DNA from 3 places in the Aromatoleum evansii genome. Region 1 is predicted to be linked to each of the others. Evidence: predicted binding sites of a transcription regulator. Region 1 holds the regulator's gene; each other region holds the start of a gene.

What was found. The regulator FNR, encoded in region 1, switches genes on or off when oxygen is low (the NO sensors DNR and NnrR bind a similar motif). The targets are predictions, from matches to a motif close to TTGANCTAGNTCAA.
Region 2: the regulator FNR is predicted to act here: its motif matches at 6,745-6,758, upstream of U5817_RS06285 (NAD(P)H-dependent oxidoreductase subunit E).
Region 3: the regulator FNR is predicted to act here: its motif matches at 6,242-6,255, upstream of cobA (uroporphyrinogen-III C-methyltransferase).

Annotation. Positions count from the first base shown of each region.
Region 1 covers NZ_CP141259.1:1,248,486-1,258,631, reverse strand. Annotated here, with positions in the region: gene ppa (inorganic diphosphatase) at 1-377, opposite strand, end outside; gene U5817_RS05700 (TonB family protein) at 544-1,362, shown strand; gene U5817_RS05695 (heavy-metal-associated domain-containing protein) at 1,379-1,588, opposite strand; gene U5817_RS05690 (heavy metal translocating P-type ATPase) at 1,613-4,015, opposite strand; gene U5817_RS05685 (MerR family transcriptional regulator) at 4,138-4,566, shown strand; gene U5817_RS05680 (sulfite exporter TauE/SafE family protein) at 4,609-5,316, opposite strand; gene hemN (oxygen-independent coproporphyrinogen III oxidase) at 5,445-6,836, opposite strand; gene fnr (fumarate/nitrate reduction transcriptional regulator Fnr) at 6,970-7,710, shown strand; gene U5817_RS05665 (hemerythrin domain-containing protein) at 7,750-8,280, opposite strand; gene U5817_RS05660 (SirB2 family protein) at 8,277-8,675, opposite strand; gene U5817_RS05655 (NnrS family protein) at 8,680-9,819, opposite strand; gene U5817_RS05650 (Crp/Fnr family transcriptional regulator) at 10,007-10,146, shown strand, end outside.
Region 2 covers NZ_CP141259.1:1,366,195-1,376,340, forward strand. Annotated here, with positions in the region: gene U5817_RS06265 (NADH-quinone oxidoreductase subunit M) at 1-1,426, shown strand, start outside; gene nuoN (NADH-quinone oxidoreductase subunit NuoN) at 1,464-3,032, shown strand; gene U5817_RS06275 (NUDIX domain-containing protein) at 3,010-3,594, shown strand; gene U5817_RS06280 (adenosylcobalamin-dependent ribonucleoside-diphosphate reductase) at 3,757-6,624, opposite strand; gene U5817_RS06285 (NAD(P)H-dependent oxidoreductase subunit E) at 6,969-8,762, shown strand; gene U5817_RS06290 (2Fe-2S iron-sulfur cluster-binding protein) at 8,765-9,469, shown strand; gene U5817_RS06295 (NADP oxidoreductase) at 9,478-10,020, shown strand; gene U5817_RS06300 (Ni/Fe hydrogenase subunit alpha) at 10,029-10,146, shown strand, end outside.
Region 3 covers NZ_CP141259.1:4,292,252-4,302,397, reverse strand. Annotated here, with positions in the region: gene U5817_RS20190 (UDP-glucose dehydrogenase family protein) at 36-1,358, shown strand; gene cysM (cysteine synthase CysM) at 1,471-2,361, shown strand; gene U5817_RS20180 (3'-5' exonuclease) at 2,384-3,178, shown strand; gene U5817_RS20175 (GlsB/YeaQ/YmgE family stress response membrane protein) at 3,191-3,433, shown strand; gene U5817_RS20170 (cytochrome D1 domain-containing protein) at 3,515-5,239, opposite strand; gene cobA (uroporphyrinogen-III C-methyltransferase) at 5,311-6,129, opposite strand; gene U5817_RS20160 (c-type cytochrome) at 6,404-6,727, shown strand; gene U5817_RS20155 (cytochrome D1 domain-containing protein) at 6,773-7,960, shown strand; gene U5817_RS20150 (Lrp/AsnC family transcriptional regulator) at 7,963-9,021, shown strand; gene U5817_RS20145 (Lrp/AsnC family transcriptional regulator) at 9,018-9,500, shown strand; gene U5817_RS20140 (Lrp/AsnC family transcriptional regulator) at 9,497-10,003, shown strand.

The DNA.
Region 1 (10,146 bases):
TCGTCGGTGGTCTGCACCTTGTCGTACAGCGGGGTCAGCTTGGAGACGGGAACCGCGACGACCTTCGCGTCCTGGCCCGACTCATCTTCCATCTTCAGCACGCCGACGGGACGGCAGCGGATCACCACGCCCGGCAGCAGCGGGAAGGGCGTCACGACCAGCACGTCGACCGGGTCGCCGTCACCGGCGATCGTGTGCGGAACGTAGCCGTAGTTGATCGGGTAGCGCATCGAGGTGCCCATGAAGCGGTCGACGAACACCGCGCCGCTATCCTTGTCCACCTCGAACTTGATCGGATCGGCCTGAGCCGGAATCTCGATGATGACGTTGATATCGTTCGGCACGTCCTTGCCGGCCTTCACCTGATCGAAACCCATACTTCCCTCCCGTGAAAATTTTGTGGGGCGAATTATATGTGGAAATAACCCCTGTCGTCGGCAGCTTGAAACATTCGGCGACCAGCCGGGGAAGCAGGGCGCCCCGGGCATTCCGCCCGGCACGCTATAATCGCGCGCCCTGATTGCACGAACACGCCTGCTCCGGATGCCCGCACCGCCTCCCACGGCCTCGCCACCATCGCGCCGCCCGAAGCAAGGGCTGCGAGCGGTCCATTGGGGCTGGCTGGCCGCGGTCGCCGGCGCGCACGCGGCCGGACTGGCCGCACTCTCCGGGCTGGGAGGCGAGCCCCAGCGGGAACCGCAGCTGGCCGAAGCCGCGGCCATCAGCGTCCGCCTGCTTGCCGCAGACGCGCAGCCCCGATCCGGGACGTACCTCGCCTCGCCCGATCCGCACGCTGCGCCCGTCACGCATCTCTCGGTTCCGGCCCGGAAATTAGCCGCTCCGCCCCCCGCAAAGCCCCACGGACGCCGGGCGGACTCTGCCGCCTCCCCCCCACCCTCCGCGGAGCTGACCGCCGCTTCCGCCGGACGTGCCGAGCCTGACACGCACTCGCCACAGCTGCAGGCAGAGCCGGAGCCCGGCGGAGACCCGCACACCCCCACGACCCGCAACACATCGGCGCCCGCCGGGATCACGGACGCTGCGCCGGCCCGGAGCGCGACGGCAGCCGGTGCGTCGTTCCATGCGCCGAGGTACGACGCCGCCTATCTCGAAAACCCCGCGCCCCAGTATCCGAAGCTGTCGCGGCGGCGCGGCGAACAGGGAAAGGTCACGCTGCGCGTGCGCGTGCGCCCCGACGGGCGCGCCGAAGCGGTGGAAGTCGCGCACAGCAGCGGGCATCCGAGGCTGGACGACGCCGCCCGGGAGACCGTGCAGTCATGGCGATTCGTGCCGGCTCGCCAAGGCGAAACAGCCATCGAAAGCTCGCTCCTGGTGCCCATCGTCTTCAAACTGGACGACTGAGCCCCGCAGTGCCTCGTCAGGCGGGACTGCCGAAGCCGGCATCCTCGACCGCCGCGCGCATCGCCTCGACCGACACTTTTGCCGGATCGTACTGGATCACGGCCTGGGCCGCTTCGAGCGACACCTGGGCATCGCTCACGCCCGGCAGCGCCTTGAGGACCGTCGTCACGTTGCGCACGCAGCCGCCGCAGCTCATGTCCTCGACCTTGATCGTCACTTCCGCCATATCAGTTTCTCCCGAGAAATCGGCTCATCGGTCCGGCGCCCAACGCCGCAGCAGCAGCGAATTGGTGACTACCGAAACCGAACTCATCGCCATCGCCGCAGCGGCAATCACCGGATTGAGGAGACCCAGCGCCGCCAGCGGGATGCCCAGCACGTTGTAGATGAAGGCAAAGAACAGATTCTGCCGGATCTTGGACAGCGTCGCGCGCGACAACTCGATCGCATCCGCCACCCCGTGCAGGCTGTTCCTCACCAGCGTGATGTCCGCAGCCTCGACCGCGACGTCGGCGCCGACACCGATTGCAAACGATACGTCGGCGGCCGCTAATGCGGGGGCGTCGTTGATGCCGTCGCCCGCCATGCCGACCCGTCCGTGGCCGGCGAGGGCCTTCACCGCAGCGGCCTTATCTCCCGGCAGCACGCCCGCGCGCCAGTCCTCGATGCCCGTCTGCGCCGCAATCGCGGCGGCCGTGGCCGGGTGATCGCCGGTCAGCATCACCACCCGCAGACCGCGCGCCTTGAGGCGCGCGACCGCCGCGGCCGAATCGGCGCGGACGCGGTCCGCCACGCCGATGACACCCGCGAACACGCCATCGACGGCCACGGCCACGAGGGTCTTGCCCCCCGCCGCCATCCGCTCGCAAACCGCGGCATCCACCGAGGCCTGCCGCTCGTCGAGGAAACCCGGCGTGCCGATGAGCACCTCACGCCCCTCGACGCGCCCCGCAAGTCCCTTGCCCCCTACAGCCACCACCTCTTCCGCCGAAGCACGCTGCGCCCCGGATTCGCGCGCGGCACGGACGATCGCCGCGGCGATCGGGTGGGCGCTCGTCGCCTCCAGTGCGCCCGCGATCGCAAGCAAGTCCTCGCGACTCCACCCGGCGGCGGGAATCACGTCGCTCACCTCCGGCGCCCCCTCCGTCAGCGTGCCGGTCTTGTCCACCGCGAGCACCCTGATCCTTTCCGCCAGCTCGAGCGCCTCGGCATTTTTCACCAGCATGCCCGCACGGGCCCCTTGCCCCGTTCCGACCATGATCGCGGTGGGGGTCGCCAGCCCGAGCGCACAGGGACATGCGATCACCAACACCGCAACGGCGCTGATCAATGCCTGGGCGAAGTCCCCCGCCAGCCACCACCAGCCGACGAAAGTAAGCGCCGCTATCGCCACGACGACAGGGACGAAAACGGCCGCGATGCGGTCCGCGAGCCGCTGCACGGGCGCCTTCGAGCCCTGCGCCTGCTCGACCATGCGAATGATTCCCGCCAGCAGCGTATGCGCCCCGACACCGGTCGCCCGGCAGCGCAAGACCCCCTGTCCATTCAGGGTGGCCGCAAACACCTTGTCGCCCGGGCGCTTGTCGACCGGCATGCTTTCCCCCGTCAGCATTGCCTCGTTGATCGCCGACTCACCCGACTCGACCTCGCCATCCACCGGGATCGCATCGCCGGGGCGCACCACGAAGCGGTCTTCGGGCTGCAGGGTCTCCACGGGAACGGAAACGATCTCGCCGTCGCGCTCGACGAACGCGAGCTTGGGCTGCAGGCGCAGCAAGGCATCGAGCGCCGCCGTCGTGCGCGCCTTGGCACGCGCCTCGAGCAACTTGCCGAGCAGGATCAGCGTGATGATCGTCGCCGACGCCTCGAAATACACGTGCAGGTCGTGACGACCGAGCAGCGTCACCGCCGTGCTGTAGATCCACGCCATCGACGTTCCGAGCACCACCAGCACATCCATGTTGGCCCCGCCCCCGCGCAGGGCGGACCACGCGCCGCGGTAGAAGCGCGCGCCGATCCAGAACTGCACCGGTGTGGCGAGCAGCAGCTGCAGCCAGCGGGGAACGAGTTCGTGCGCGCCCGCCCATTGCCCGCCGAACATCAGGGGCATCTGTGCCAGCAGCGGCAAGGTGAGCAGCGCGGCGATCCAGAAGCGCCGCATGTCCGACTTCCACGCCTGCGCCTGCTGCAGGCGCTGCTGCTCGCGCGCGGCGATGCCCGTTTCCACCCCTTCGAAGCCCGCGCGACGCACGGCCTCGCGAATGGCCTCGGGAACGACAAGCCCCGGCTGGAAGCGCAGCGTCGCGCGTTCGGTCGCGAAATTCACCGCCGCATCGACGCCCGGCAGCCGGTTGAGCACCTTTTCCAACCGAGTCGCGCACGCTGCACAGGTCATGCCCGTGATGGCGAGTTCCATCGTCGCCTGCGGCACATCGAATCCGGCCTTGCGGATCGCCGCGATCACCTGCTCGGGTCCGCTGGCCGGATCGCTGAAACTCACGCGCGCCTTTTCCGCGGCGAGATTGACCGAGGCGTCCACCCCCGGCAGACGTTTCAGCACCTTTTCGATCCGCGCCGCACACGCGGCGCAGGTCATTCCGGACACCGGCAACTCCAGTGTCGGGCTCTTCATTGTCGTTTCGGGAGCACTCATCTGCACCACTCCATTCGCCAGGTTCCGGATCCTCCCCGGATCCGCACGGCCCGTTCGGCGCTTGCGGAACGGAACGTCTGGTGGCAGTCTAAACCCTGTACCGAAGTACGGAGTCAACCCCCATGAACACCCCCATCAGTACCCTCACCATCGGTGCGCTGGCGAAATCCGCCGGAGTCGGCGTCGAAACCGTGCGCTATTACCAGCGTCGCGGCCTGCTCGCGGCGAACGGCGCCCACCGGGGCGCGTTCCGCGTCTACGGAATGGACGAAGTCGCTCGCCTGCGCTTCATCCGCCGTGCCCAAGCGCTCGGCTTCAGCCTCGACGAGGTCTCGGAGCTGCTCGCGCTGGACGAAGAAACAGACCGCGAACGGGCACGCGCGTTCGCCCAGGCGAAGATCGCGGATGTCGAGTCGCGCATCCGCCAGCTGGAGGAGATGCGCAGCGCGCTGCAGGGGCTCGTGTCCTGTTGCGAGCATACGGAGGCGCCCGCCCCCTGCCCGATCCTCCACGCCCTCGCGAACGCCGCCGAGCCCCCTGCACGCGAGTGAAGGCTCGCGCCCGGCCACCACACCAACGGCCTGGCTGAGCCCTCACACCTCGCACACGACGCCGCGCCAGAGCGCGCCGCCGAGGCTGGGGGCATGGAACAGCCCGAACACGCCGAAACCGAGGACGAGCATTCCGGCGACGAAACGGACGCGGCGGTTGCGCGTGATGTCGCGGAAGCGCTTGAACACCATCCCCGCAAGCATCAGGTTGGGCAGCGTACCGAGCCCGAAGGCCAGCATCAGCCCCGCCCCGCGCCCTGCCGAGCCGGTCACCAGGGCAGTCGTCAGCACGCTATAGACGAGGCCGCAGGGCAGGAATCCCCACAGCAGCCCTAGCGGCAAGGCCTGGCCGACCGAACGGGCGGGGATGAAGCGTGCAGTGAAAGGTTGCACGCGTTTCCACAGCACGAGGCCCGCGCGTTCGACGGGCGCGAGCAGGCGTGTGAAGCCGGTCAAGTACAAGCCCAGGGCGACGAGCATCAGGTTCGCGAGCACGTACAGGCCCATCTGCACCGGCAGGATGTCCGAGAACAGCATGCCCACCGTGCCGAGGGCACCGAGGGCACCGCCCAGCGCGGTGTAGGTGGCAATCCGGCCGAGGTTGTAGGCGAGGTGCACCTGCCACTGGCGACCGGCCCGGCCGGGCATGTTCACGGTGAGCGCACCGACGATGCCGCCACACATGCTGACGCAGTGCGTGCCTCCCAGAAGGCCGATCAGGAAGGCTGCGATGTAACCGGTTTCAGGCATGGCGACGATGGGAAAGACAGAAGAAGCCCGCGGCCGCAGCCCAAAAAGAAACGGGCGCCCGAGGACGCCCGCACTGTATCACCTTCTCCTGCCCTGCACAGCCCGCGCCCGCGGGCTGTGCGCTCGGTTCAGATGACCTTCGAATAGCGCGCGCGCTCGCGGTCTGCGCGCAGGTAGCGGTCGAACACCATTGCGATACCCCGCACCAGAAGACGCCCCGGGGGCAGCACGCTGATCCACTTGTCGCTGACCTTCAGCAGCCCGGCCTCCTCCATCGCCTTGAGATCCTCGAGCTCGTCGGCGAAATATTCGTCGAACTTGATCAAGTGCGCGATCTCTATCGAGTCGATCGACAGCTCGAAATGGCACATCAGCGCCTGGATGATCGAGCGGCGCAGCAGGTCGTCGGCAGTAAGCTCGATGCCGCGCAGGACGGGGAGTTCGTCGCGATCGAGGGCATCGTAGTACTCGTCGAGCGTCTTCACGTTCTGCGAATACACCGGACCGATCTTGCCGATCGCCGAGACGCCGAAGGCCAGCAGGTCGCACTCGGCCTGCGTCGAATAGCCCTGGAAATTCCGGTGCAGGCGCCCCTGGCGCTGCGCGATCGTCAGCTCGTCGTCCGGCTTCGCGAAGTGATCCATGCCGATATAGACATAGCCCGCCTCGGTCAGGCGGCGGATCGCCAGCTGCAGGATCTGCAGCTTGGTGTCGGACGTCGGCATGTCGTTGATCGCGATGCGCCGCTGCGGCTTGAACAGACCCGGCAGGTGGGCGTAGCTGTACAGCGAGATGCGATCGGGCGACAGCTCCAGCACCTGCTCGAGCGTGCGGTTGAAGCTGATGATGTTCTGGCGCGGCAGGCCGTAGATCAGGTCCATGCTGATCGACTTGAAGCCGGTGGCACGGGCGGCATCGATCACGAGCTTGGTTTCGTCGTAGCTCTGGATGCGGTTGACCGCCTCCTGCACGTCCTCGTTGAAGTCCTGCACACCGACGCTCATGCGGTTGAAGCCAAGGTCGGCGAGCAGTTTGACCGTGTCGAAATCGACCTTGCGCGGATCGACTTCGATCGAGTATTCGCCGTTCGGCACCAGCGTGAAGCGCTTGCGCACCGAGTCCATGAGCTGGCGCAGCTCGTCGTGCGACAGGAAGGTCGGCGTGCCGCCGCCCAGGTGCAGCTGCGTGACCTGATGGCTTCCGCCCAGCGCGGCTGCCTGCATCTCGATTTCCTTATCGAGATATTTCAGGTACTTGGCCGAGCGCGCATGATCCTTGGTGATGATCTTGTTGCAGGCGCAGTAATAGCAGATCGTGTTACAGAAGGGGATGTGGAAGTATAATGAGAGCGGTTTACTCACGCCGCCCACACCGCGTTGCGCCAGCCAGTCCCGCAATGCACGGGCATCGAACGCTTCGACGAAGCGATCGGCCGTCGGGTAGGACGTGTAACGCGGCCCGTTGATGTCGAACCGACGAATCAACTGCTGGTCGAAAACAAGATCTTTCTGACTGGTCATGGTTGTATCGCTTGAGTGCATTCCGTACGATCTCAAAAAGCCGCAGTTTCGTGGTTGACGTGGATCAACGGTACATTCCGACAGGCGCCTGCCACTTCTCGGTCGATGTAGAAGGAACAATATTATCGTGCAAATGAAGGCGACGGTGCCGATTACAGTTGCGAGTCTGAAGGTCGCATGCTCCCAGTGCAATCTGGTCGAGCTGTGCCTGCCGTTCGGGATGTCGGAATCGGAAATCGACCGTCTCGACGAACTCGTCGGCGCACGTCGCAAGATCAAGCGCCAGCAGCACCTGTATCGCGCGGGCGATCCCTTCGAGGCAATCTACGCGATCCGCGCCGGCTCATTCAAGACCGACGTGCTGCTTGAGGACGGGCGCGAACAGGTCACCGGCTTCCAGATGACCGGGGAGATGCTCGGACTCGACGGCATCAGCACCGAAGCCCATTCCTGCAACGCGATCGCGCTGGAAGACAGCGAGGTGTGCGTCATCGCATACAGCAAGCTCGAGGAGCTTTCGCGCGTGGTCGAGGGGCTGCAGCTGCAGTTCCACAAGGTGATGAGCCGCGAAATCGTGCGCGACCATGGCGTGATGACCCTCCTCGGCTCGATGCGTGCGGAAGAGCGCCTGGCGGCCTTCCTGCTCAACATGTCCCAGCGTTTCACGGCGCGCGGCTTTTCTCCGGCGGAGTTCCACCTGCGCATGACCCGCGAGGAGATCGGCTCCTATCTCGGCCTAAAGCTGGAGACTGTGTCGCGCGCCTTTTCGAAGTTCCAGGACGAAGGGCTGATCGCAGTTCAGCAGAAACACATCCGCATTCTGGACATCGTCGGCCTGAAGCGGCTGATCCAGCACCCCACGCCGCGCCCCTGAAGGGGCTTTCCCTCTTCATACGCCCGTCGCCCTCGGCCGTTATTGACGCCGTCGCGCAGTCATCGTGCCGGACAGGGCGGCGATGTCTTCTTCGGACAGCAGATTGCGCGCAATTGGCAACAGCTCGCCCTCCTCGCGCTGAATGTGGCGGCGATAGGCATCCGCGAACGCGTCGACGTCCGCCGGTGTGAGATCGGTCGCTTCCCCGGCGGCAATGCGCTCAAGACGCGTGCGCATCCGCGCCCAGCCGGCAAAGAGCTTCTGGTGATCCGCCAGGATCCAGTCGATGAGCGTGCCGAGTTCGGCACGCCGGGCCTCATCGGCACGCGCGCGCAGGACGGGGAAAAGGTCGTCCTCCTCGTCCTGATGATGCTTGACGGCAGCGACGTCGAAGTAACGCATCACGTTGGCGGCAGCCTGCTGCGCCTGCTTGTCCGGACCATGCTCCGGCAGCCATGCGGCGAGCCGTGCCAGGGTCGCAAGCTGCGCCTGCAGGCGCTCATGGCAGGCCTCGAGCATCTCGAGAGGCGTCTCGAAACCGGGCGAGGAAGGGATCAGCGAATCGGTCATTGGAACACTCCGGCATACGCGAGGAATCCTGCCGGGTGCTTGCTCAGTGCCACCGACACGATCCATGAAAAAACAAGCAGGGCCGCCAGCAGCGCCATTACCCGGACGCGCATGGTGCGTCCCCAGCGCAGCGCGGTCGCGCCAAGAAGAATATAGACGACAAGCGCGACGACCTTGGCGGTGACCCACGGCGCGACGAAGGGGTAATGGCCGCTCATCGTCGCCAGCGTGATCGCGCTGCCGAGAAACACCGTGTCGATCACATGCGGCAGAGTGCGCGTGACGCGGTGATCCACCAGGGGGCTGCGCAGCAGCATCCACATGCCCTGCAGCAGGAAGCCGCTGATGCTCAGGATCGCACACAGGATGTGCAGGTGCTTGATCGCCGGGTACATGCGCTCAACCCGGACGCCCGTCGCTGCGCGGGCGCCAGTAGATCGGCAGATAGCGCGTTGCCCAGGCGCCGAACACGCCCAGCCAACCGAGCACAGCCAGCAGCATGACGAGCGCCGACCAGCCTGCGGGGACGAGCTCAGCCGTGATCCGCACGACGACGACGAGTTCGAGACCGAGGAAAAGTCCCCAAGTCAGGCGATCTGCTGCGAGCTTGCGACCCGAATGCCCGAGGGTGACCCGCGACACCATCGCCATCAGGACGGACCCGAAGAATCCGACACCCAGCGCATGCAGCGGGGCCATGCCCAGCATGTTGTACCCGAGCAGCGAGGCCGCGCTCTGGATCGCGAAGAGGGTCAGCGCGATTCCCAGCCACAGAAAGCCGATGTGGAGCATCCCCAGCAGGGGCACCTTCATCGCCGGCACCGGCCGCCACTGCCGCGACAGCCACAGGGCCGCGACCGCGGCGGGTGCATCCGCGATCCAGCGCAGCGACAACCATCCCGCGACGTCGAACACGGCATGCATGACGCTGCCCCCGACGACCAGCACCAGAACCCACAGCGGACGCACCATGACGTAGGACGGGATCACGCCGCTGGAAAAGAAGGGCACCATGCGATGGCACACACTGAAGAACACCGGCAACAGCGAGCAGAACACCGCAAGCTCGATCGCAATACGCGCCCAGACCGGATCGCCGCTCAGCGCAAAACCGAGCCAGGCAAGTACGGCAACCATTCCGGCGATCATCGCGTAGCACACCACGCGAGCATGCAGGGCCTCCAGATCGCCATGATGCGCGACCTGCCACAGGATGCGCTGCATCCCGCCCCATCCGGCAAGCACGAGCACCAAGCCCGCCATGGCAACGCCCGGCGCGATCATCCCCACCGTAACGAGGGCCCACCCGGCAGCGAGCAGGCGCCACGACCAGAGCCAGCGCCCCGCCGCAATCTCGTCGTATCCCTGCCAGCGTGGCATGGCGGTGAGGAGAAATCCGAACATGAACAGGGGGAAGACGCCGCCCGTCACGAGCAGGGCGTGCATCCACCCCGGGGGGAACACCCAGCCGATCGCAGGCAGCAGCCCCGCGCGGGCGCCGAGCTCGATGGCCCACAGCGCAAAGCTCACGAGAAGCATCACGGCGCCGGAAAGGAACAGTGTCCTGTGCGGCGCGACAAACAGCATCAAGGAGCCCGAAGCCGGCTTTGCTCGAGCCTGCGCCTTGTCCGTTGTCGCGCCCAACGGAGACAGTCGCCGAGGCACAGGATCGCGGCCCGTATTGGGTTGCGGGTTAGAATGCACGAGTTTCCCCACGGAGTCCGAAATGCCCAACCGTCCAGTCGATATCCCCGCCGCTCTGCGCCAGGTTTCTTTCTTCGGCGAACTGACCGCAGAGGAGATCGACCGTGTCGCCCGCTTCACCCGCGAACGCCATCTCGAGAAGGGCGAAATCCTGTTCCAGCG
Region 2 (10,146 bases), 120 kb from region 1:
GCTCGTGCTAGCAACCGGTTCGGACCGCAACGCCCCGCTTGCGCGGTCCCTTTCCATGCTGGTTGCACTGGTCGGATTCGCGGTGACGATCCCGCTGTTCACCCAGTTCGATGCAAGCAGCAGTGCGATGCAGTTCTCCGAATTCCTTCCGTGGATTCCGCGCTTCAACATCAACTACCACCTCGGCGTGGACGGCATCTCGGTGCTGTTCGTGCTGCTCAACGCGTTCATCACGATCATGGTTGTGATGGCGGGCTGGCAGGTGATCCAGGAAAAGGTCGCGCAATACATGGCGGCGTTCCTGATCATGTCGGGCCTGATGAACGGAATCTTTTCCGCGCTCGACGGCATCCTGTTCTATGTGTTCTTCGAGGCGTCGCTGATTCCGCTTTACCTCGTCATCGGTATCTGGGGCGGAGCGAATCGGGTTTACGCCGCGATCAAGTTCTTTCTCTACACGCTTCTCGGTTCGCTGCTGATGCTGATCGCGCTCCTGTACCTGTTCATGCAGGCAGGCGGCAGCTTCTCCATCCTCGACTGGCACAAGCTGCCGCTCGCGATGCCGGCACAGACGCTGATTTTCTGGGCCTTCCTGATCGCGTTTGCGGTGAAGGTGCCGATGTGGCCGGTGCACACCTGGCTGCCGGACGCCCACGTCGAGGCGCCTACGGGCGGGTCGGTGGTCCTGGCCGCGATTGCGCTGAAGCTGGGCGCGTACGGTTTCCTGCGGTTCTCGCTCCCGATCGTGCCTGATGCGTCGCAGGCCATGGCGCCGATGATGATCGCGCTCTCCCTCATCGCGGTGATCTATATCGGCTTCGTCGCACTGGTCCAGACCGACATGAAGAAGCTGGTGGCGTACTCGTCGATTTCGCACATGGGTTTCGTGACCCTCGGCTTCTTCATGTTCAATGCGATCGGCCTCGAAGGGGCGCTGGTGCAGATGATTTCGCACGGCTTCGTTTCGGGTGCGATGTTCCTTTGCATCGGGGTGCTGTACGACCGCATGCATACCCGCAACATCGCCGACTACGGCGGCGTGGTGAAGACCATGCCCAAGTTCGCGGCCTTCTTCATGCTGTTCGCGATGGCCAACGCAGGTCTCCCGGGCACGAGCGGTTTCATCGGCGAGTTCATGGTCGTGCTGGGTGCGGTGCAGTTCAACTTCTGGGTAGCGTTCGCCGCTGCGACGACGTTGATCCTGGGGGCCGCCTACACGCTGTGGATGTACAAGCGCGTGGTGTTCGGCGTGGTCGGCAACAGCCATGTTGCCGAACTGGAGGACATCGGTGCGCGCGAGTTCGCTTTCCTCGGCATTCTTGCGCTGTGCGTGCTGGCCATGGGCCTGTATCCCTTCCCGTTTACGGAAGTGATGCATGCGTCGGTTAATGAACTCCTGCGGCATGTTGCCGTGAGCAAGCTCTGAGCGAGCGGGCGAGACACTTTTTCGGATTGGTCAGAAGATGAATTTCGTCATTCCCGACTTCTACCCCGCCGCGGCAGAGATCCTGGTCGCCGTGATGGCGCTGGTGATCATGTTGGCTTCCACGTTCGCACGCCGCGTGGCCAGCGACCTCGCATACGGCCTGACGCAGCTCACGCTCGTGTTTGCCGCGCTGGTGAGCGTGCTCGTGAGTCCCAACCTCCTCGCGGCCGTTGCGGCGGTCGTTTCCGAGCTGCCGTTGTTTGGCGTTCGCCTTGCCGAGCTGCTGATGAGCCTGGCCGAGGGCTACGCAGCGAACGAGGTGGTCGCGACCTTCAGCGGGATGTTCATCGGCGACATGCTGGGCGGTCTGCTCAAGGTGTTCTCCCTGCTGGCGGTTTCGGTCGCGCTGTTGTACGGCCGCGGTTACCTTGCCGACCGCAAGATCGATCGTCCGGAATACTATCTGCTGTCGCTCCTGATGAGCCTCGGCATGATGGTGATGATCAGCGCGAACCACTTGCTGTCGCTGTACATGGGCCTCGAGATGATGTCGCTGTCGCTGTACGGTATGGTCGCCTTCGACCGCGACTCGCCGCGCGCGACTGAAGCCGCGATGAAGTACTTCGTGCTCGGTGCGCTCGCTTCGGGTCTCCTGCTGTACGGCATGTCGATGCTCTATGGTGCGACGGGCAGCCTCGAACTGTCGGGCATCGCGCAGTCGATCTATCATCAGGCCGCGAACAAGACGGTCCTGGTCTTCGGCCTGGTGTTCATCGTTGCCGGTCTGGCGTTCAAGCTGGGCGTGGTCCCGTTCCACATGTGGGTGCCTGATGTGTATCAGGGGGCTCCGACGGCCGTCACCTTGATGATCTCGGCAGCTCCCAAGCTGGCCGCCTTCGCGATGACCATGCGGCTGCTGGTCTACGGTCTGTTCGAGCTCGCCGATCAGTGGCAGACGATGCTGATGTTCCTCTCGGTGCTGTCGATCGTCCTGGGCAACCTGGCCGCGATTGCGCAGTCGAACATCAAGCGCATGCTGGCGTACTCCGGCATTTCGCACATGGGTTTCGTGCTGCTCGGCCTGCTCGCCGGAGTGGTGGACGGGGATCGCAACTTCGCCCTCAATGCATACAGCTCGGCGATGTTCTATGCCGTGTCCTACGTGATCATGAGCCTCGCGTCGTTCGGTATGGTGATCCTGCTGTCGCGTGCCGGCTTCGAGGCTGAAACCATCGAGGACTTCAAGGGCCTGAACAAGCGCAATTCGTGGTTTGCTGCGCTGATGATGATCGTGATGTTCTCGATGGCGGGCATCCCGTTCTTCATCGGATTCTTCGCGAAGCTTTCGGTCCTGCAGGCTGTCGTCGCGGCGGGCTACGTCTGGCTGGCCGTGGTGGCGGTGCTGATGTCGGTGATCGGTGCTTACTACTATCTGCGCGTCGTGAAGGTCATGTACTTCGACGAGCCGGTCGATTCCGCCCCTATCCGTGCTCAGGGTGAAGTGCGCTTCCTGTTGTCGGCGAACGGCCTCGCCATCGCCGTGCTCGGCCTGCTTCCGCAGGGGCTGATGTCGCTCTGCGCCTATGCGCTCCTTGCATCCCTCTGAGCGGGATCCGCTCGAAGAGTCTGAGCTCGAATCCTCCCCGGTCTACGACGGCGTCCTGCTGAAGGTCCGTCGGGACCGGGTTTCGCTCCCGGACGGGAGCGAATCGGTTCGTGAGTACATCACCCACCCGGGTGCTGTCGTCGTCATCGCGGTCCTGCCCGACGGGCGCCTCGTGTTTGAACGGCAGTTCCGCTATCCGCTGCGACGCGCATTTCTGGAGTTGCCCGCCGGCAAGATCGACGCTGGCGAGGAGCTGCTTGCTTGCGCCCGGCGCGAGTTGCGCGAGGAGACGGGCTACGAGGCCGCTGCGTGGCAGTACCTCGGAGTCATGCATCCCTGTATTGGCTACTCGGATGAGCGCATCGAGATGTTCCTGGCTCGTGATCTGACCCACGTTGGCGATGCGCTCGATGATGGGGAGTTTCTCGAAATCCTGACGTTTACGGTCGATGAGGCGGTTCGTGCGGTGATGGAGGGCGTGATCACCGACGCGAAGACGATCACCGCCCTGTTCCGTGCCTTGCCCCTGCTGGGAACGGCGATTTCACCTGCTGCACGATAGCGGTGCAGTGACGCATCGCGGGACGATGCGAACGTCGGCCCCCGGAAGGCCTTGCGCCGGGGGAGAGTCCGTGGCGGGCTGGTCGAAGGCAAAAAAAAGCGAACCTTATGGTTCGCTTTTTGTTTTGTTTTGGGGCGTCCTTGCGGACGCCCCCGGAGCAGATCAGCCGCAGGTGCCGACCGCGCCGCAGGCGGTGCAGAAGTCGCAGCCGTCCTTGCGGATCACGGAGTGGTTGCCGCACTCGGAGCAGAGTCCGCCCTGCATGACCTTCGGATCGCTGGTCTCGCGCGGAGCCTCGAGAATGCCCATCTCGCGCACCGGATAGCCTTGCTCGTCGAGCACACCGAGCATCGCGTAGCGGTGGATGATGAGTTGCGCCATGTAGGCTACGGTGCTCGGGTAGTTCTGCTGACGACGGGTGCCGGGGACGAAGGCCATGAAGTCGCCGAGCGGCTCGGGGTAGTTGAGCAGCTTGCGCAGCTTCATGCCGACCCAGGCCGGATCCATGACGCGCATGTCGAGCGACAGGATGCGGGTGAGTCCGTCGAGGGCGCGCGGATAGTTGCCCGACAGCCATACCGAGTAGGGGCGGGTCACGCCGTCGGGCAGCGTGATTTCCTTCAGGCCGAGGACGAAGTCTTCGCCGGTTGCCGGGTTGGAGATATCTACGGTCCAGGACAGCGTGCCGTCGGTGCCGGTCTTGGGCTCCTGCAGGCTGAAGAGGGTGTCCAGCACCGGCGTCGGGGTGTCGTTCACCTCAAGGGCACCGAGCTTCTCGCAGCGATAGCGGACCACCTGGGCGAAAGCGGAGACCACGCCCGGGAACATGGTCTTCTCGCCGTGCGGCGGGAAGGGCATCTCGAAGGACTTCTCGCCGATCGTGCGCGCCAGGGTCTCGAGCTTGAGCTTGAGCCAGCCGCGGTCGTTCGCGCGCATGTCCATCGACAAAGTCTTGGCGACGGCGCCGAGGCCGCGCGGCTGGTCCGCGCCGTTGACCCACACTTCGAACGGGAAGGAGCCGCCGTTATTGCCGACCTGGCCGACGAAGAGGGCGAAGTCGCCGGTCGGGGTGCCGAGCATGTAGGTCCACGCCATGTTGCCGTCGGGCAGCTCGGGGCGGCCGGGCCAGCGCAGGCTGGAGAGGACGGGGGCAGGCAGGCTGTTGATCGACAGGCGCTTGTTCGGGCCGGAAAGCTCGACGTCCTGCGGCTGCTTCTGCTCCGACGACGGGGTGACGGAGAGCACCGAGCCCAGCACGGAGTTGGGGCGATAGGTTGCGAGCCCCTTGAGGCCGGCCTTCCAGGCGGAGAGATAGAGATCCTCGAACTCCGTGTAGGGGTAGTCCTCGGGGACGTTTACGGTCTTGGAGATCGAGGTGTCGATGAACGGAGCGACTGCGGCCACCATGTCCTTGTGCGCCTGCGCGGAGATCTCGAGCGCGGTGACGAAGTAGGACGGCAGGCTCGCGACGTTGCCGCCGACGTGCTTGTACAGGCGCCATGCGTAGTCTTCGACGGCGTATTCCTTGTAGGTGCCGTCGGCCATGCGCTTGCGGCGCGTGTAGGTGTAGGAGAAGGGGGGTTCGATGCCGTTCGAGGCGTTGTCCGCGAAGGCGAGCGAGATCGTGCCGGTCGGAGCGATCGACAGCAGGTGCGAGTTGCGCAGGCCGTGCTTGCGGATCTTGTCCTTGACCTCGGCAGGCAGGCGCGAGGCGAAGTTGCCGCCGGAGAGGTAGAGATCGGCATTGAACAGCGGGAAGGCGCCGCGTTCCTTGGCCAGTTCGACCGAGGCGAGGTAGGCGCGGTCGCGCATGTATTCGGAGATCTTCGCGGCGACGCTGCGGGCCTCGGGGCTGTCATAGCGTTTGCCGAGCATGATCAGGGCGTCGCCGAGGCCGGTAAAGCCGAGGCCGACACGACGCTTGGACTGTGCCTCGTTCTCCTGCTGCTCGAGCGGCCAGTGCGTTACGTCGAGCACGTTGTCGAGCATGCGGATGGCGATGTCGACGATCTTGCCGAAGGCCGCGTAGTCGAAGTCGGCCTTGTCGGTGAAGGGGTTCTTCACGAAGGGCGTGAGGTTGATCGAGCCGAGGTCGCAGCAGCCGTAGGGGGGCAGGGGCTGTTCGGCGCAGGGGTTGGTCGCCTCGATCGTTTCGCAGTAGTACAGGTTGTTGTCCTGGTTCATGCGGTCGAGGAAGAGGATGCCCGGCTCGGCGTGGTCGTACGTCGAGCGCATGATCTGGTCCCACAGCTCGCGTGCACGCAGCTTGCGATACACCCACAGGCCGTCGTCGCGCTGATATGCACCGGTGGCCTTGAGCTCGTCGATCGGTTCGGCCTTGTGGAAGAGTTCGACATCGGTGTCGGTGTCGACGGCCTTCATGAAGGCGTCGGTGACGCCCACCGAGATGTTGAAGTTCGTCAGGTCGCCATGGTCCTTGGCGTGGATGAACTCCTCGATGTCGGGGTGGTCGCAGCGCAGCACGCCCATCTGGGCTCCGCGGCGCGCACCGGCGGACTCGACGGTCTCGCACGAGCGGTCGAAGACGCGCATGTAGGACACGGGGCCGGAGGCGTTCGAGAGGGTGCCCTTCACCAGGGCGCCCTTCGGACGGATGCTGGAGAAATCGTAGCCGACACCACCGCCGCGGCGCATGGTCTCGGCGGCCTGGGCGAGCGCGGTATAGATGCCGGGGCGGCCGTCGACGGCTTCCGACACGGAATCGCCGACCGGCTGGACAAAGCAGTTGATCAGGGTTGCCTGCAGCTTGGTGCCGGCAGCGCTGTTGATGCGGCCTGCGGGGACGAAGCCTTTCTCCTGGGCTTCGAGGAACTTCGCTTCCCAGTGGGCGCGCTTTTCCTCGGCTTCCACGGCTGCGAGGGCACGCGCCACGCGCGTGCGGACTTCGGCGACGGTCTGTTCGTCGTCCTTGGCATATTTTTCGAGGAGAACTTCGCCCGCGATTTCCTGCGGGGCGAGGGTGGAGGCGTCTGCCTTGCCTTTGGCCTGCGAATTGATCGTCGTGCTCATGGTCTTTTTGAGTCCGTGTGTGAGTCCGTTCGATGGTGTGTATTTCGGCGTGAAGAATAGCTCGCGAAAGTTGATTTTGCAAAAAAATAAAAACACCTAAAAACAATATGTTAATTGTTTTTGCGGTATGTCAAGCTTTCAGTGCTCACTAGATCTAGTAGTGCTTTTGGGTGATCTGCGACGCTGAAAGTCGCGTCCGCCAAGGGTTTCGGCGGGGCCATCGCTGTGCGGTCGGCGGTGTTCGTCGCACGGGCGCGACGAAAATATTTGCGGCGCTGCCTACGATGCAACGCAGCATCGCTTGCTGCTAGAATCCTTGCATAGCGCAGCTCCGGAGTTTGCCCATGCAAGATGCCGAGCGGATAGCAGCACAGGCGGTCGAGCGCCATCGACGGGAACCGTCGCAACTGCTCCAGATCCTTGTCGAAACCCAGGACGGCATCGGCTATCTGCCTGCGGCGGCGCTGACCCGCATTGCCGATCTGCTCGAGTTGCCGCGGGCGCGCGTCGAAGGCGTCGCCGGGTTCTACAGTTTTCTCTACACCGAGCCGGTCGGCCGTTACCGCATCCTTTTTTCCGACAACATCATCGATCGGATGCTGGGCACCCGGGTGTTGATGGAAAGCCTCTGTCGACGGTTGGAGGTCTCGCCGGGGCAGGTCTCGCCCGGCGGAGAGGTGAGCGTCGATGTAACCTCATGCACGGGAATGGGCGATCAGGGGCCGGCGGTGCTGGTCAACGGCCTTGCCGTGACGCGGCTCGACGAGACGCGGGTGGAGCGCATCGCATCGCTGGTGCGTGCCGGCACACCGCTGGCCGAGTGGCCGGCCGAATATTTCCGCGTCGATGACAACATCCGCCGGCGCGGGGCGCTGCTCGGAGACGACTTCGTTCCCGGGGCGGCGCTGCAGGCGGCGATGGTGCGCGGGCGGACGGGCTGGCTTGAGGAGGTGCGCCTGTCGGGGCTGCGTGGGCGTGGTGGAGCGGGCTTCACGACGGCGGTGAAATGGATGGCCTGCCGCGATGCGCCGGGCGCCGACAAGGTGGTGGTGTGCAACGCGGACGAAGGCGAGCCGGGCACCTTCAAGGATCGGGTGCTGCTGGCGAGCCAGGCTGAGCGAGTCTTCGAAGGGATGACCCTTGCGGCCTGGGCGACCGGGGCGCGGCAGGGCCTGCTGTACCTGCGGGGGGAGTATCGCTACCTGCTGAAGCACTTGCGGGCGGTGCTGGCCCTGCGGCGCGCAGCGGGACTTCTCGGGCCGCGGATCCTCGGCGAAGCGGGGTTCGATTTCGACATCGACATTCACCTGGGCGCCGGGGCCTACGTGTGCGGCGAGGAGACGGCGCTCCTCGAGTCGCTCGAAGGCAAGCGCGGCACGCCGCGGATCCGGCCGCCATTCCCGGTCACGCATGGCTATCTGGGACGACCGACGGTGGTGAACAACGTCGAGACGCTGGCGAAGACCACGCTGATCGCCCTGCAAGGCGGCGCGGCTTTCGCGGCGACGGGGACGCCGCAGTCCACCGGCACGAAACTCCTGTCGATCTCGGGGGACTGCGCCTATCCCGGGGTGTATGAGTATCCCTTCGGGGTGACGATAGCGCATGTGCTCGAGGATTGCGGTGCACACGATCCGCAGGTCGTGCAGGTGGGCGGCGCGTCGGGGGTGACGATCGCGGGCCACGAGTTCCACCGGCGCATCGCGTTCGAGGACGTGCCGACGGCCGGGGCCTTCATGGTGTTCGACGGGCGCCGCGACCCGTTCGAGATGGCGCGCAATTTCGTGCATTTCTTCGCGCACGAGAGTTGCGGGTTCTGCACGCCGTGCCGTGTCGGGACGGCCCTGCTCAAGGGCTACATGGACAAGCTCGCGAGCGGGAAGGGGGCGAAGATGGATCTGGCCGACATCGAGTGGCTGGACCGCCTGCTGAAGAACGCGAGCCATTGCGGGCTCGGGTCGAGCGCGCCGAATCCGGTGATCGACACGCTGATCAAGTTCCGCCCGGCCTACGAGCGGCGGCTCGTGTCGCTCGACTTCAAGCCGGCGTTCGATCTCGACGCAGCGCTCGAAACGGCGCGGCGCATGACCGGTCGCGACGATCCGGGCGCGCACCTGGATTGGCGGGAGGAGGTGTAGCGATGGGCGGGAAGTTCCTGTTCGACGGCCGGCCGGTGCCGTTCGAGGAAGGCCAGACGATACTCGAGGCCGCACGCGCGGCCGGCCACTATATTCCGCACCTGTGCTGGCACCCGGATTTCCCGCCGCACGGCTCATGCAAGCTGTGCATCGTGAAAGTTGGCGGGCGCCACGTTTCGTCCTGCGCGCTGCCGGCGCGGGACGGGATGGAGGTGGAGAGCAATACGCCGGAGATCAACGGCGAGCGGCGGGCTCTCCTGCAGATGCTGTTCGTGGAGGGCAACCATTTCTGCCCGTCGTGCGAGAAGAGCGGCAACTGCCAGTTGCAGGCGCTGGCCTACGAGCTGGACATGAGCAGCGCGCGCTTCGCGCACTTTTATCCTGACCGGCCGGTGGATGCGTCGCACCCGGACGTGCTGCTGGACTTCAATCGCTGCATCTTTTGCGAGCTGTGCGTGCGGGCGTCGCGCGACGTGGATCACAAGGGCGTGTTCGCGCTGACGGAGCGCGGGATCCGCAAGCATCTGGTGGTGAATGCGGAGTCGGGGCGGCTGGCCGATACGGATTTCGCGGTGAGTGATAGGGCTGCGGACATCTGCCCGGTGGGCGTGATCCTGCGCAAGCGGGTGGGCTTCGCCGTGCCGATCGGCGAGCGCAAGTACGACGAGGCCTCGATCAGCAGCGTTGCGATGGAGAAGGGCGAATGAGCGACAGCATGAGTTTGCCCCGCGTGCGTGTTGCGACGACCTCGCTTGCGGGCTGTTTCGGCTGTCACATGTCCTTCCTGGACATGGACGAGCGCCTGCTCGAGCTGGCCAAGGTGGTGGAATTCGATCGTTCGCCGCTCACCGACATCAAGCATTGCGGGCCCTGCGACATCGGCCTGATCGAGGGGGGCGTGTGCAACGCGGAGAATGTGCACGTGCTGCGCGAGTTCCGCCGCAACTGCAAGACACTGGTTGCGGTCGGTGCGTGCGCGATCAATGGTGGTCTGCCGGCGCAGCGCAATCATCTCGATCTCGGTGATTGCCTGCAGCAGGTGTATGTGAAACGCGACGGCATCGAGGAGGGGGGCGTGCCGGACGATCCCGAGCTGCCCTTGCTCCTCGACCGCGTGCACCCGATCCATGAGGTGGTCCGGGTCGATTACTTCATCCCGGGATGTCCGCCGTCGGGCGACGCGATCTGGAAGTTCCTGACGGACCTGATCGGCGGTCGCACGCCGCGCCTGGCGCATCCCTTGTTGCGTTTCGATTGAGGCATCGCATGGATTCGTCGCTTGAAACGGCTGCCGGCAGGGAGCAATTGCGCCGGGTGGTGATCGACCCGGTGTCGCGGGTCGAAGGGCATGGCAAGGTGACCTTGCTGCTCGACGAGGACGACC
Region 3 (10,146 bases), 2.4 Mb from region 1:
ATGCGGGCCGCATTCCATTTCCCGTGGGGTAATTGATGAAGATCACCGTGGTCGGTACCGGTTATGTGGGCCTCGTCAGCGGCGCCTGCCTCGCCGACGTGGGTAACGACGTGCTGTGCCTGGATGTCGATCCGGCAAAGATTCGCATCCTGGAGGAGGGCGGGATCCCGATCCACGAGCCGGGCCTGCTGGAGATCGTGCGACGAAACGTCGCAGCGGGACGCCTTTCGTTCACCACTGATGTGGAAATGGCGGCCAGGTTCGGTGCGATACAGTTCATCGCCGTCGGCACGCCGCCGGACGAGGACGGATCGGCGGATCTTCAGTACGTGCTGGCGGCGGCGCGCAACATCGGCCGTCACATGGACGGTTATCGGGTGGTGGTCGACAAGTCGACGGTGCCGGTGGGCACGGGCGACAAGGTGCGTGCTGCGATCGCCGCCGAACTCGGGGCGAGGGGCGCCGGCCTTCCGTTCAGCGTGGTGTCGAACCCGGAGTTCCTGAAGGAAGGGGCCGCGGTCGAGGATTTCATGCGCCCGGACCGCATCATCGTGGGGGCCGAGGATGAGCGAGCGATCCAGGTGATGCGGGAACTCTACGGACCGTTCCAGCGCAACCACGAGAAGCTGCTGGTCATGGACGTGCGCAGCGCAGAACTGACCAAGTACGCGGCGAACGCGATGCTGGCGACCCGCATCAGTTTCATGAACGAGCTGGCGAACCTGGCCGAGGTGCTGGGGGCCGATATCGAGCTGGTGCGTCAGGGCATTGGCTCGGATCCGCGCATCGGCTGGCACTTCCTGTACGCTGGCTGCGGCTATGGCGGTTCGTGTTTCCCCAAGGACGTCAAGGCGCTGGTGAGCACCGGGCGCGAGCATGGACGGGACCTGCTGATCCTGAACTCGGTCGAGCAGGCGAACGACGCGCAGAAGCTGAGAGTGGTGGACAAGATCGTGGCACGCTTCGGATCCGATCTTTCGGGAATGCATTTCGGCTTGTGGGGGCTCGCGTTCAAGCCCAATACGGACGACATGCGCGATGCGCCGAGCCGGGTGGTGATTGGTGAGCTGTTCCGCCGCGGTGCAACGGTGTCGGCCTACGATCCGGTGGCGATGGGCGAGGCGCGGCGCATCTTTGGCGACGAGCCGCGGCTGCGTTACGTCGACCGTCCGATGGCGGCCCTCGAGGGGGCGGACGCGCTGGTGATCGTGACGGAGTGGAAGGAGTTCCGCAGTCCCGACTTCGGCCGGATCCGCGAGCTGCTGCGTCATCCGGTCGTGTTTGACGGCCGCAACATGTACGAGCCCGCGACGATGAAGCGCGCCGGCCTCGAGTATCACGGGATCGGTAGACGCTGACAGGCGCGCCGCGCACCGATGGCGCTATAAGCTTATGCCGGGGGGCGGGTTATCGATTCGGGGGGCGGCGGCTTAAGATCGGGGCGGACCAACCATTCCGGAACAAGGCAAGATGGATTTCAAGACGCTCGACGATTATGTGGGTCAGACTCCGCTGGTGCGCCTGCAGCGCATCGGGGCGGGGCGCAACAACGTGATCCTGGCCAAGCTCGAAGGCAACAACCCGGCCGGCTCGGTGAAGGACCGCCCGGCATTGTCGATGATCGTGCATGCCGAGCGGCGCGGCGACATCCGCCCCGGCGATACGCTGATCGAGGCGACGAGCGGCAACACCGGCATCGCGCTGGCCATGGCAGCCGCAATCCGCGGCTATCGCATGATCCTGGTCATGCCCGAGAACCAGAGCGTGGAGCGTCGCCAGACGATGCGCGCCTTCGGCGCCGAGTTGGTGCTGACGCCGCGCGAGGGGGGCATGGAGATGGCGCGCGACGTCGCCGAGCGCATGCGCGACGAGGGCAAGGGCATCATCCTCGACCAGTTTGCCAATCCGGACAATCCCTTGGCGCACTACGAGGCGACCGGACCGGAGATCTGGGAACAGACGGGCGGACGTATCACCCACTTCGTCAGCAGCATGGGAACGACGGGCACGATCATGGGTTGCTCGCGCTTCCTGAAGGAAAGGAAGCCTTCGATCAGCATCATCGGCTGCCAGCCCGAGGAGGGCTCGCAGATCCCCGGCATCCGCAAGTGGCCCGAGGCGTATCTGCCGCGCATCTACGAGAAGCCGCGCGTGGATGCGCTGGAGTACGTGAGCCAGGCCGATGCCGAGGAAATGACGCGGCGGCTTGCGCGCGAAGAGGGTATCTTCGCAGGCATTTCGTCGGGTGGGGCGATGCACGTGGCGGTGCGGCTTGCCGCCAGGCTGGAGAATGCCGTGATCGTCTCGATCGTGTGCGATCGCGGCGACCGTTATCTGTCGACGGGCGTATTCCCCGGCTGACGATCTTTCTGGAGACTCGCGGATGCCGGTGCTCGTATTCGATATCGAAACCATTCCGGATGTGGCCGGCATCCGTGTGCTCAACGGCCTGCCCGAGGACTTGAGCGACTACGAGGTCGCCGAGTTCGCGTTCCAGCAACGTCGCGCGGCGGGCGGGAGCGATTTCCTGCAGCATCACCTGCAGCGTGTGGTGACGATCTCCTGCGCGTTGCGCGATGGGAACCAGTTCCGCGTGTTTTCGCTGTCGGAGCCAGACAGCGGCGAGGGGGAGATCATCCAGCGCTTCTTCGACGGCATCGAGCGCTACACGCCTCAGATCGTGTCGTGGAACGGCGGCGGGTTCGACCTGCCGGTACTGCACTACCGCGGGCTGCGACATGGGGTGTCCGCTCCGCGCTACTGGGATCAGGGTGAGGGGGATTATCACGACTCGCGCGATTTCAAGTGGAACAACTACATCGGTCGGTATCACAGCCGGCATCTCGACCTGATGGATCTGCTGGCGATGTACCAGCCGCGCGCGAACGCGCCGCTGGATGAGCTCGCCAAGCTGATGGGCTTCCCGGGCAAGCTCGGGATGGACGGTTCGGCAGTGTGGCCGGCCTGGCAGGAGGGACGGATTGCCGAGATTCGCGACTACTGCGAGACCGATGTGGTGAATACCTATCTCGTGTATCTCGGTTTCCAGCGCATGCGCGGCCAGCTCGACACGGCGGCGTATGAGGCGGAGCTGGATGTCGTACGCCAGTCGCTCGCGCGCATCGATGCGCCGCACTGGAAGGAATTTCTCGCCGCCTGGCCGGCGGCTCACACATAGGGAGGTATCCGGATGTCCCTGATCGCCACCATCGTCATCGGTTTCATCGTCGGCTTGCTTGCCCGCCTGCTGCATCCGGGGAGGGACGGCCTCGGCATCATCATGACGACGCTGCTCGGGATTGGCGGCGCGATGCTTGCGGGCTACGGCGGCCAGTTTCTCGGGCTCTATCGCCCGGGCCAGCCTGCCGGCTTCGTCGGCTCGGTCATCGGCGCGATCGTGATCCTGTTCGTCGTTTCGCGCCTGAAGAAGTAAGGGCCTGCGTAGAGCGAAACGGCCAGCGCGAGGCTGGCCGTCGGTGTTGTTGGCCGAGGCGGCTGGGCCGCCCCGGGGCGCTCAGTAGACGTCGTGCTGCGTGTTGTACACGTTGAAGTGGCCGGTCGGCGTGATCAGCTTGGGATCCTTGATCACGGTCTTCAGCTCCAGGGTCTTGTCATCGACGACGACGATCGCCGACTCCTTATCCTTCGCCGACCATACCGAGAACCACACCTCGTCGCCCGCCTTGTTGTACTCGGGCTGCACCACGCGTTTGGCTCCATCGTCCTTCAAGCCGGCCCAATCGCCGATCGGCAGGACCTTGTAGCCGGCCTGCAGGTTCTTCAGGTCATACACGGCGACCGACTGGCTGACCTTGGCCTCGGGATGCAGCGGGTTGTCGACGTACAGGTGCTTGGACTTCGGGTGCGTCTTGATGAACAGGGAACCGCCGCCCTGGCTCTTCAGGTTTTCGACCAGCTTCCAGGCGTACTGCTTGTGGTTCTTCGGGTCGGTGCCGACCAGCGCGATCGACTCGTCGCCGAGGTGGCCGGTCGCCCAAACCGGGCCGTACTTCGGATGGACGAAGTTGGCGCCGCGTCCCGGGTGCGGGATCTTGCCCACTTCGACCATGCCGGCGAGCTTGCCTTCCTTGGCGTCGATCGCGGCGATCTTGTTCGACTGGTTCGCCGCCACCATGAAGTAGCGCTTCGACGAGTCCCAGCCGCCATCGTGCAGGAAACGTGCGGAGCCGATCTCGGTCATCTTCAGGTTGGTGATGTCGGAGTAGTCCACCATCAGGGTCTTGCCCGTTTCCTTCACGTTCACGACGAACTCGGGCTTGAAGTGCGATGCGACGATGGAGGCCACGCGCGGTTCCGGATGGTATTCCTGCGTGTCGACGGTGAGGCCGCGTGTCGATACGATCTTCAGCGGCTCGAGCGTGTCGCCGTTCATGATGACGAACTGGGGCGGCCAGTAGGCGCCGGCGATGGCGAGCTTGTCTTCGTAACCCTTGAATTTCGACGTGTCGACCGAGCGTGCTTCGAGGCCGATACGGATTTCGGCGACGTTGTCGGGTTTCTCCATCCACAGGTCGATCATGTTGACGCGTGCATCGCGGCCGATCACGAAGAGATAGCGACCCGAGGCGGAAATGCGGGAGATGTGTACCGCGTAGCCGGTCTTGACGATGTTGATGATCTTCTTCGTGTCGCCGTCGATCAACGCCACTTCGCCGCTGTCGCGCAAAGTGGTCGAGAAGATGTTGGCGATGTTGTAGTTGTTCATCTTTTTCGTCGGCCGTTGCGCCGGCGGGACGATGACTTTCCACGTCTGCTTCATTTCCGCCATGCCGAATTCGGGCGGCGTGGGAGCGGTCTGCTGGATGTAGCGGGCCATGAGGTCGACTTCGTCGTCGGTGAGTTCACCCGAGGTGCCCCAGTTGGGCATGCCGGCAGGCGAGCCGTACTTGATGAAGACCTTGAGGTATTCCGTGCCACGCGGCAGCGTGATGTCGGGAGTGAGCGGCTTACCGGTCGCCCCCTTGCGCAGCACGCCGTGACAGCCCGCACAGCGCTGGAAGTAGATGTTGCGGGCCTTGTCGAACTCGGCCTTGCTCATTTTCGGCGCGTCGGGGTTGGTGTCCTTGTACAGATCGATGTCGGCGATCGGCGAGCCGCCAGCGTGGTATTTGGCCTCGGTATCTTCCACGTGCTTGTCCGTGCCCTGCGCGAAGGCCTGGGAGATGGCCAGCGGCAGGCTGGCGACCAGGAATACTCCGGTGATCCAGTTACTCTTCATGCTCATGACCTATCTCCTTTCAAGAAAACACTTGGACGCGGGATTTTTCCAAGTACGTTGCTGACGGGTATTCATGCCGTCAGCGCAAGTTCTTCCGTTTGCCGTTCCGTGCCGAGCAGTGCGTGAAGCGAGACGATCGATCCGATCATTATCAACGCCGGCGACTTGAGTCCTGCCTGCTTGACGGATTCTGCGAGCCGGTCGAGCCGGTCGGCGAGGACGACCTGCCGGGCCGTCGTGCCGGCATGCACGACCGCTGCAGGGGTGTCGCCGGGAAGCTTGTGGGCGATAAGTTGCCGGCAGATGATGTCGAGCGCGCCCAAGCCCATGTAGATCACGACTGTCTGGTTGGGGCGCGCAAGGGCCGGCCAGTCGAGGTTCACGGTGCCGTCCTTGAGGTGTCCGGTGGTGAAGATCACGGACCGAGCATGATCGCGATGGGTGAGCGGCATGCCGGTACAGGCGGAGATGCCGCAGGCGGCCGTGATGCCCGGCACGACTTCGCACGTGATGCCATGTTCGAGCAGTTCCTCCATCTCTTCGCCGCCGCGGCCGAACATGAAGGGGTCCCCGCCCTTGAGGCGCACGACGTCGAGGCCCGTGCTGGCGAGCTCGACCAGCAGGTCGTTGATCTGGTCCTGCGGGAGAGAATGATTGCCTGCTTCCTTGCCGACATAGATCAGGCGGGCGTTGCGGTTGACCAGCTCGAGGACGCCGTCGCCGACGAGGTGGTCATACACGACCACCTTTGCGCTGCCGATCAGGCGGGCCGCCTTGAGTGTGAGCAATTCAGGGTCGCCGGGGCCGGCTCCCACCAGATACACCTTGCCGGTCGGGCGCGATGCGTCGCCCGCGCTGCACTGCCTCGGGTCAGGGACGCGATTGTGCATGCTCATGGATGGCTCTCCAGGACGCCGCGCGGCCGTACCAGCGCGGCTGGTTCTTGTGTGGCAATTCAGCTGTCAAGCGCCGACACTGTATCCCTACTCGCCGCCGGGGAAATTAACCGATATCAAGGAGCGCAAGATGATGCGTCTCGATACTTGTCTCGCCGTTTGCGGTTCGGCTTCGCGCATTCGCCGCGAGACGCACGGGGCGGGCGATCAACCTTGAGGAGGTGGCGGCGTGGCGCATGGGAGGTATCGGAACGTTTTCCTGGCTTCTATTGCCGTCGCTGCAGCATCGCCGGCCAGCGCGCAGGATGCGTTGCCGCAGGTGCAGCCCGAGCGCGTCCGCGAGCTCGTGCATCTGGTGCGCCAGGACTGTGGTTCGTGCCATGGGCTGACGCTGCAGGGCGGGCTGGGGCCTGCGCTGACTCCCCCGGCCCTCCGCGACAAGCCCCGTGAGAGCCTCATAGCGACGATCCTCGGGGGGCGGCCCGGTACGCCGATGCCCCCGTTCCGCGGCATCGTCGTGGAAGAGGAGGCGGCGTGGATCGTGGATCGGCTTTCCGAAGGATTCCCGGCGGATCAAGGGGCCGCGCGCTGAGGGCGTCTGCGAGTCGCCGGCAGCCCGTCATGAGATGAGGATCGTATGCTGCACCTGATCGTTAAATACATGTGGTGGACCGTCCCGCTGTTGCTGCTGTCGGCGTGCGCGACTCCGCAGCCGGTCCTGCGCGGCACCGGGGACCTGGGTGTGGTGATCGAGCGCGCGACGGGGCAGGTGCAGGTGATCGAGACGTCCGGGCGCAAGTCGCTGGCGCAGGTGTCCGGGCTGGGCGACCTGTCGCACGCGTCGGTGGTGTTCTCGCGCGATGGCCGTTACGCGTACGTGTTCGGGCGGGATGGCGGGCTGACGAAGGTCGACCTGCTGACCGCCGCCATCGCAAAACGCGTCGTGCAGGCGGGCAACTCGATTGGCGGAGCGGTCTCCCAGGACGGGCGCCTGGTAGTGGCGCAGAACTACGAGCCGGGCGGCATCAAGGCCTTCGACGCGGATACGCTGGAGCTCGTGGCCGACGTGCCGGCCGACTATGGCACCGAAGGCAAGCGCTCGAAGGTCGTGGGGCTGGCGGATCTGCCGGGCAATCGCTTCGTCTATTCGCTGTTCGACGGGAACGAGATCCGCGTCACCGACCTGTCGGATCCCAGGAATCCGAAGACGCAGCGCTATCCTGCAGGAAAGCAGCCGTACGACGCCCTCGTGACGCCTGACGGCCGTTACTACATCGCGGGGCTCTTCGGCGAGGATGGGTTGTCGATGCTGGATCTGTGGCAGCCGGCGCAGGGGGTGCGCACCATCCTGCCCGGCTACGGGCGAGGCGAGCAGGCCCTTCCAGTCTACAAGATGCCCCACCTGCGGGGCTGGGCGGTGGCGGCGGGGCGCGCCTATCTGCCGGCGATCGGCCGCCACGAGGTGCTCGTCGTCGAGCTCGGAAGCTGGAAGGAGGTCGCGCGCATTCCGGTGAAGAGCCAGCCGGTGTTCGTGATGGCGCGGCCGGACGGACGCGAGGTGTGGGTGAATTTCGCGTTCCCGGACAACGGCTGGATGCAGGTCATCGATACGTTCAACAACAGCCTCGTCGATACCCTGCAGCCGGGACGGGCGATCCTGCACCTGGAGTTCACGCCCAAGGGCGAGGCGGTGTGGATCTCGGCGCGGGACGACAACAAGGTCGCGATCTACGATACGGGCACGCGACGCAAGCTCGCGGAGTTGCCGGCCGCGAGTCCCAGCGGGATCTTCTTCACCAGCCGCGCGTTCCGCACAGGGTTCTGAGTATGAGTTGTCATGGGGTGCGAACGGGCGATCTCGCCACCGCAGGCGTTCCCGATACGACGATCGGCGCGTCGAGCTTCCGTCTCCTGAACGACTACCAGCGCGAATTCCCGCTCGTGTCGCGACCATTCGCGAGGATCGGGGCGGAATGCGGTCTGGGGGAGGAGCAGACGCTGGACGCGCTGCGTGCCTGGCAGGCCTCGGGTGTCGTCAGCCGTGTAGGGGCGGTGTTCGCGCCGCGCCGCATCGGGGCGAGCGCCCTTGCGGCCCTCGCGGCGCCGGTGGGGCGCCTCGACGAGATCGCCGCGCGGGTGAGCGCCATCGCCGAGGTGAACCACAATTACCAGCGCGAGCACGCCTACAACCTCTGGTTCGTCATCACCGCCGCGTCGTCGGCGCGGCTCGAGGAGATCGTCGCCCGCATCGACAGCGAGACCGGCTGTCCCGTGATCGTGCTGCCGCTGGAAGAGGAGTTCCACATCGACCTCGGCTTCGACCTGAGGGGAAGCAACGGGCGTGCGGTCGACAGGGTGGCAGGCTCGCCCCCGGTCCCTGTCCCCGAGGCCGCCTGTGCCTTGCCGGGCCTGGAGCAGTCCCTGATGCGGGCACTTCAGGAAGGATTGCCGCTGGAGCCCCGTCCTTTCGATGCGCTGGGCCGCAAGGCGGGGATCAGCGAGGCAATGACGCTCGAGCTCATAGAGCGCTGGCTCCACGAGGGCATGGTCAAGCGGTTCGGCATCGTGGTGCGCCATCACGAGCTCGGTTTCCGCGCCAATGCGATGTGCGTGTGGGACGTCCCGGACGAGGCGGTGAGCGGGATCGGCCGGCTCTTGGCCGCGGAGTCCGTAGTCACCCTCTGCTATCGGCGCCGCCGGGCGCTGCCGGCGTGGCGCTACAACCTCTTCTGCATGATTCACGGTCGCTCGCAGGAGGCCGTGCGTGCGGCGCGTGACGATATCGCGGCTCGCCTCGGGCTCGACCGATGGGCGCACGAGGTGCTTTTCAGCTGTCGCCGTTTCAAGCAGACGGGCGCCTGCTACCTCCCGGATACGGGCAAATGAGCGGCCGTCGCGCGCCCGCCGAGGCACCCGCCGTGCTCGACGACATCGATCGCGCGCTGATCAACGCCTTGCAGGGGGACTTCCCCCTGTCCCGGCAACCCTTTGCCGAAGTCGGACTGCGCCTGGGGCTCCCGCAAGAGACCGTCCTCGCCCGCGTGCAGCGCCTGCTCGACGCGCGCGTGCTGACGCGCTTCGGTCCGATGTTCCAGATCGAACGTATCGGCGGCGCCTTCTGCCTCGCGGCGATGAGCGTCTCGGAAGCGGCCTTCGAGCACGTGGCCGCACAGGTCAACGGGTTCCCCGAAGTTGCCCACAACTACCGGCGCGAGCACGCGCTCAACATGTGGTTCGTGCTTGCCACCGAGCGTCCGGACGGCATTGCCGAGTGTGCGCGCCGCATCGAGGCAGCGACGGGACTGCCGGTGTTCCTCTTCCCGAAGGAGCGCGAGTACTTCGTCGAAATGAAGCTGGAGGCATGAGGCCCGTGATCGCCGACGACCTTGAACGCCGCATCATCGTCGCAACCCAGGGCGGCCTGCCGCTGGTTCCCGATCCCTGGGGCGCGGTCGCCGCTGAACTCGGTGTGTCGCCCGAGGACCTGCTTGCGCGGATCGGTTCGATGCTGGAACGAGGGGTGATCCGCAGAATCGGGGCCGTGCCGAACCACTACGCGATCGGCTACACGGCCAATGGCATGAGCGTGTGGGACATCCGCGACGAAGCGATCGACGTGGTGGGCGAATGGCTGGGCAGCCTTCCGGCGGTCACTCACTGCTATCGCCGCCCCCGCCGCCTGCCCGATTGGCCGTACAACCTGTTCGCGATGGTGCATGGTCGCAGCCACGAGGCGGTGCGCGATCAGCTCGACGAGATCGCGGCCCACCTCGAGTCGCTCTTCCCCTCCGCATGTCGCGCCCGCGACGTGCTCTTCTCCTCGGCGATCCTGAAGAAGACCGGCCTGCGCATCCGCGACGCAGGCTGATCGACTCTTCCTCCGCGCGGCTTCATGCCGTCATGATTGCTCCGGCCTTTGGTCGGAGCAGCATCGCTGCGCATGTCAAATACATATATCCACTTACCGTCTGGGGAAATTTAAGACACATCAAAGAACCCCAAAGTCATCAG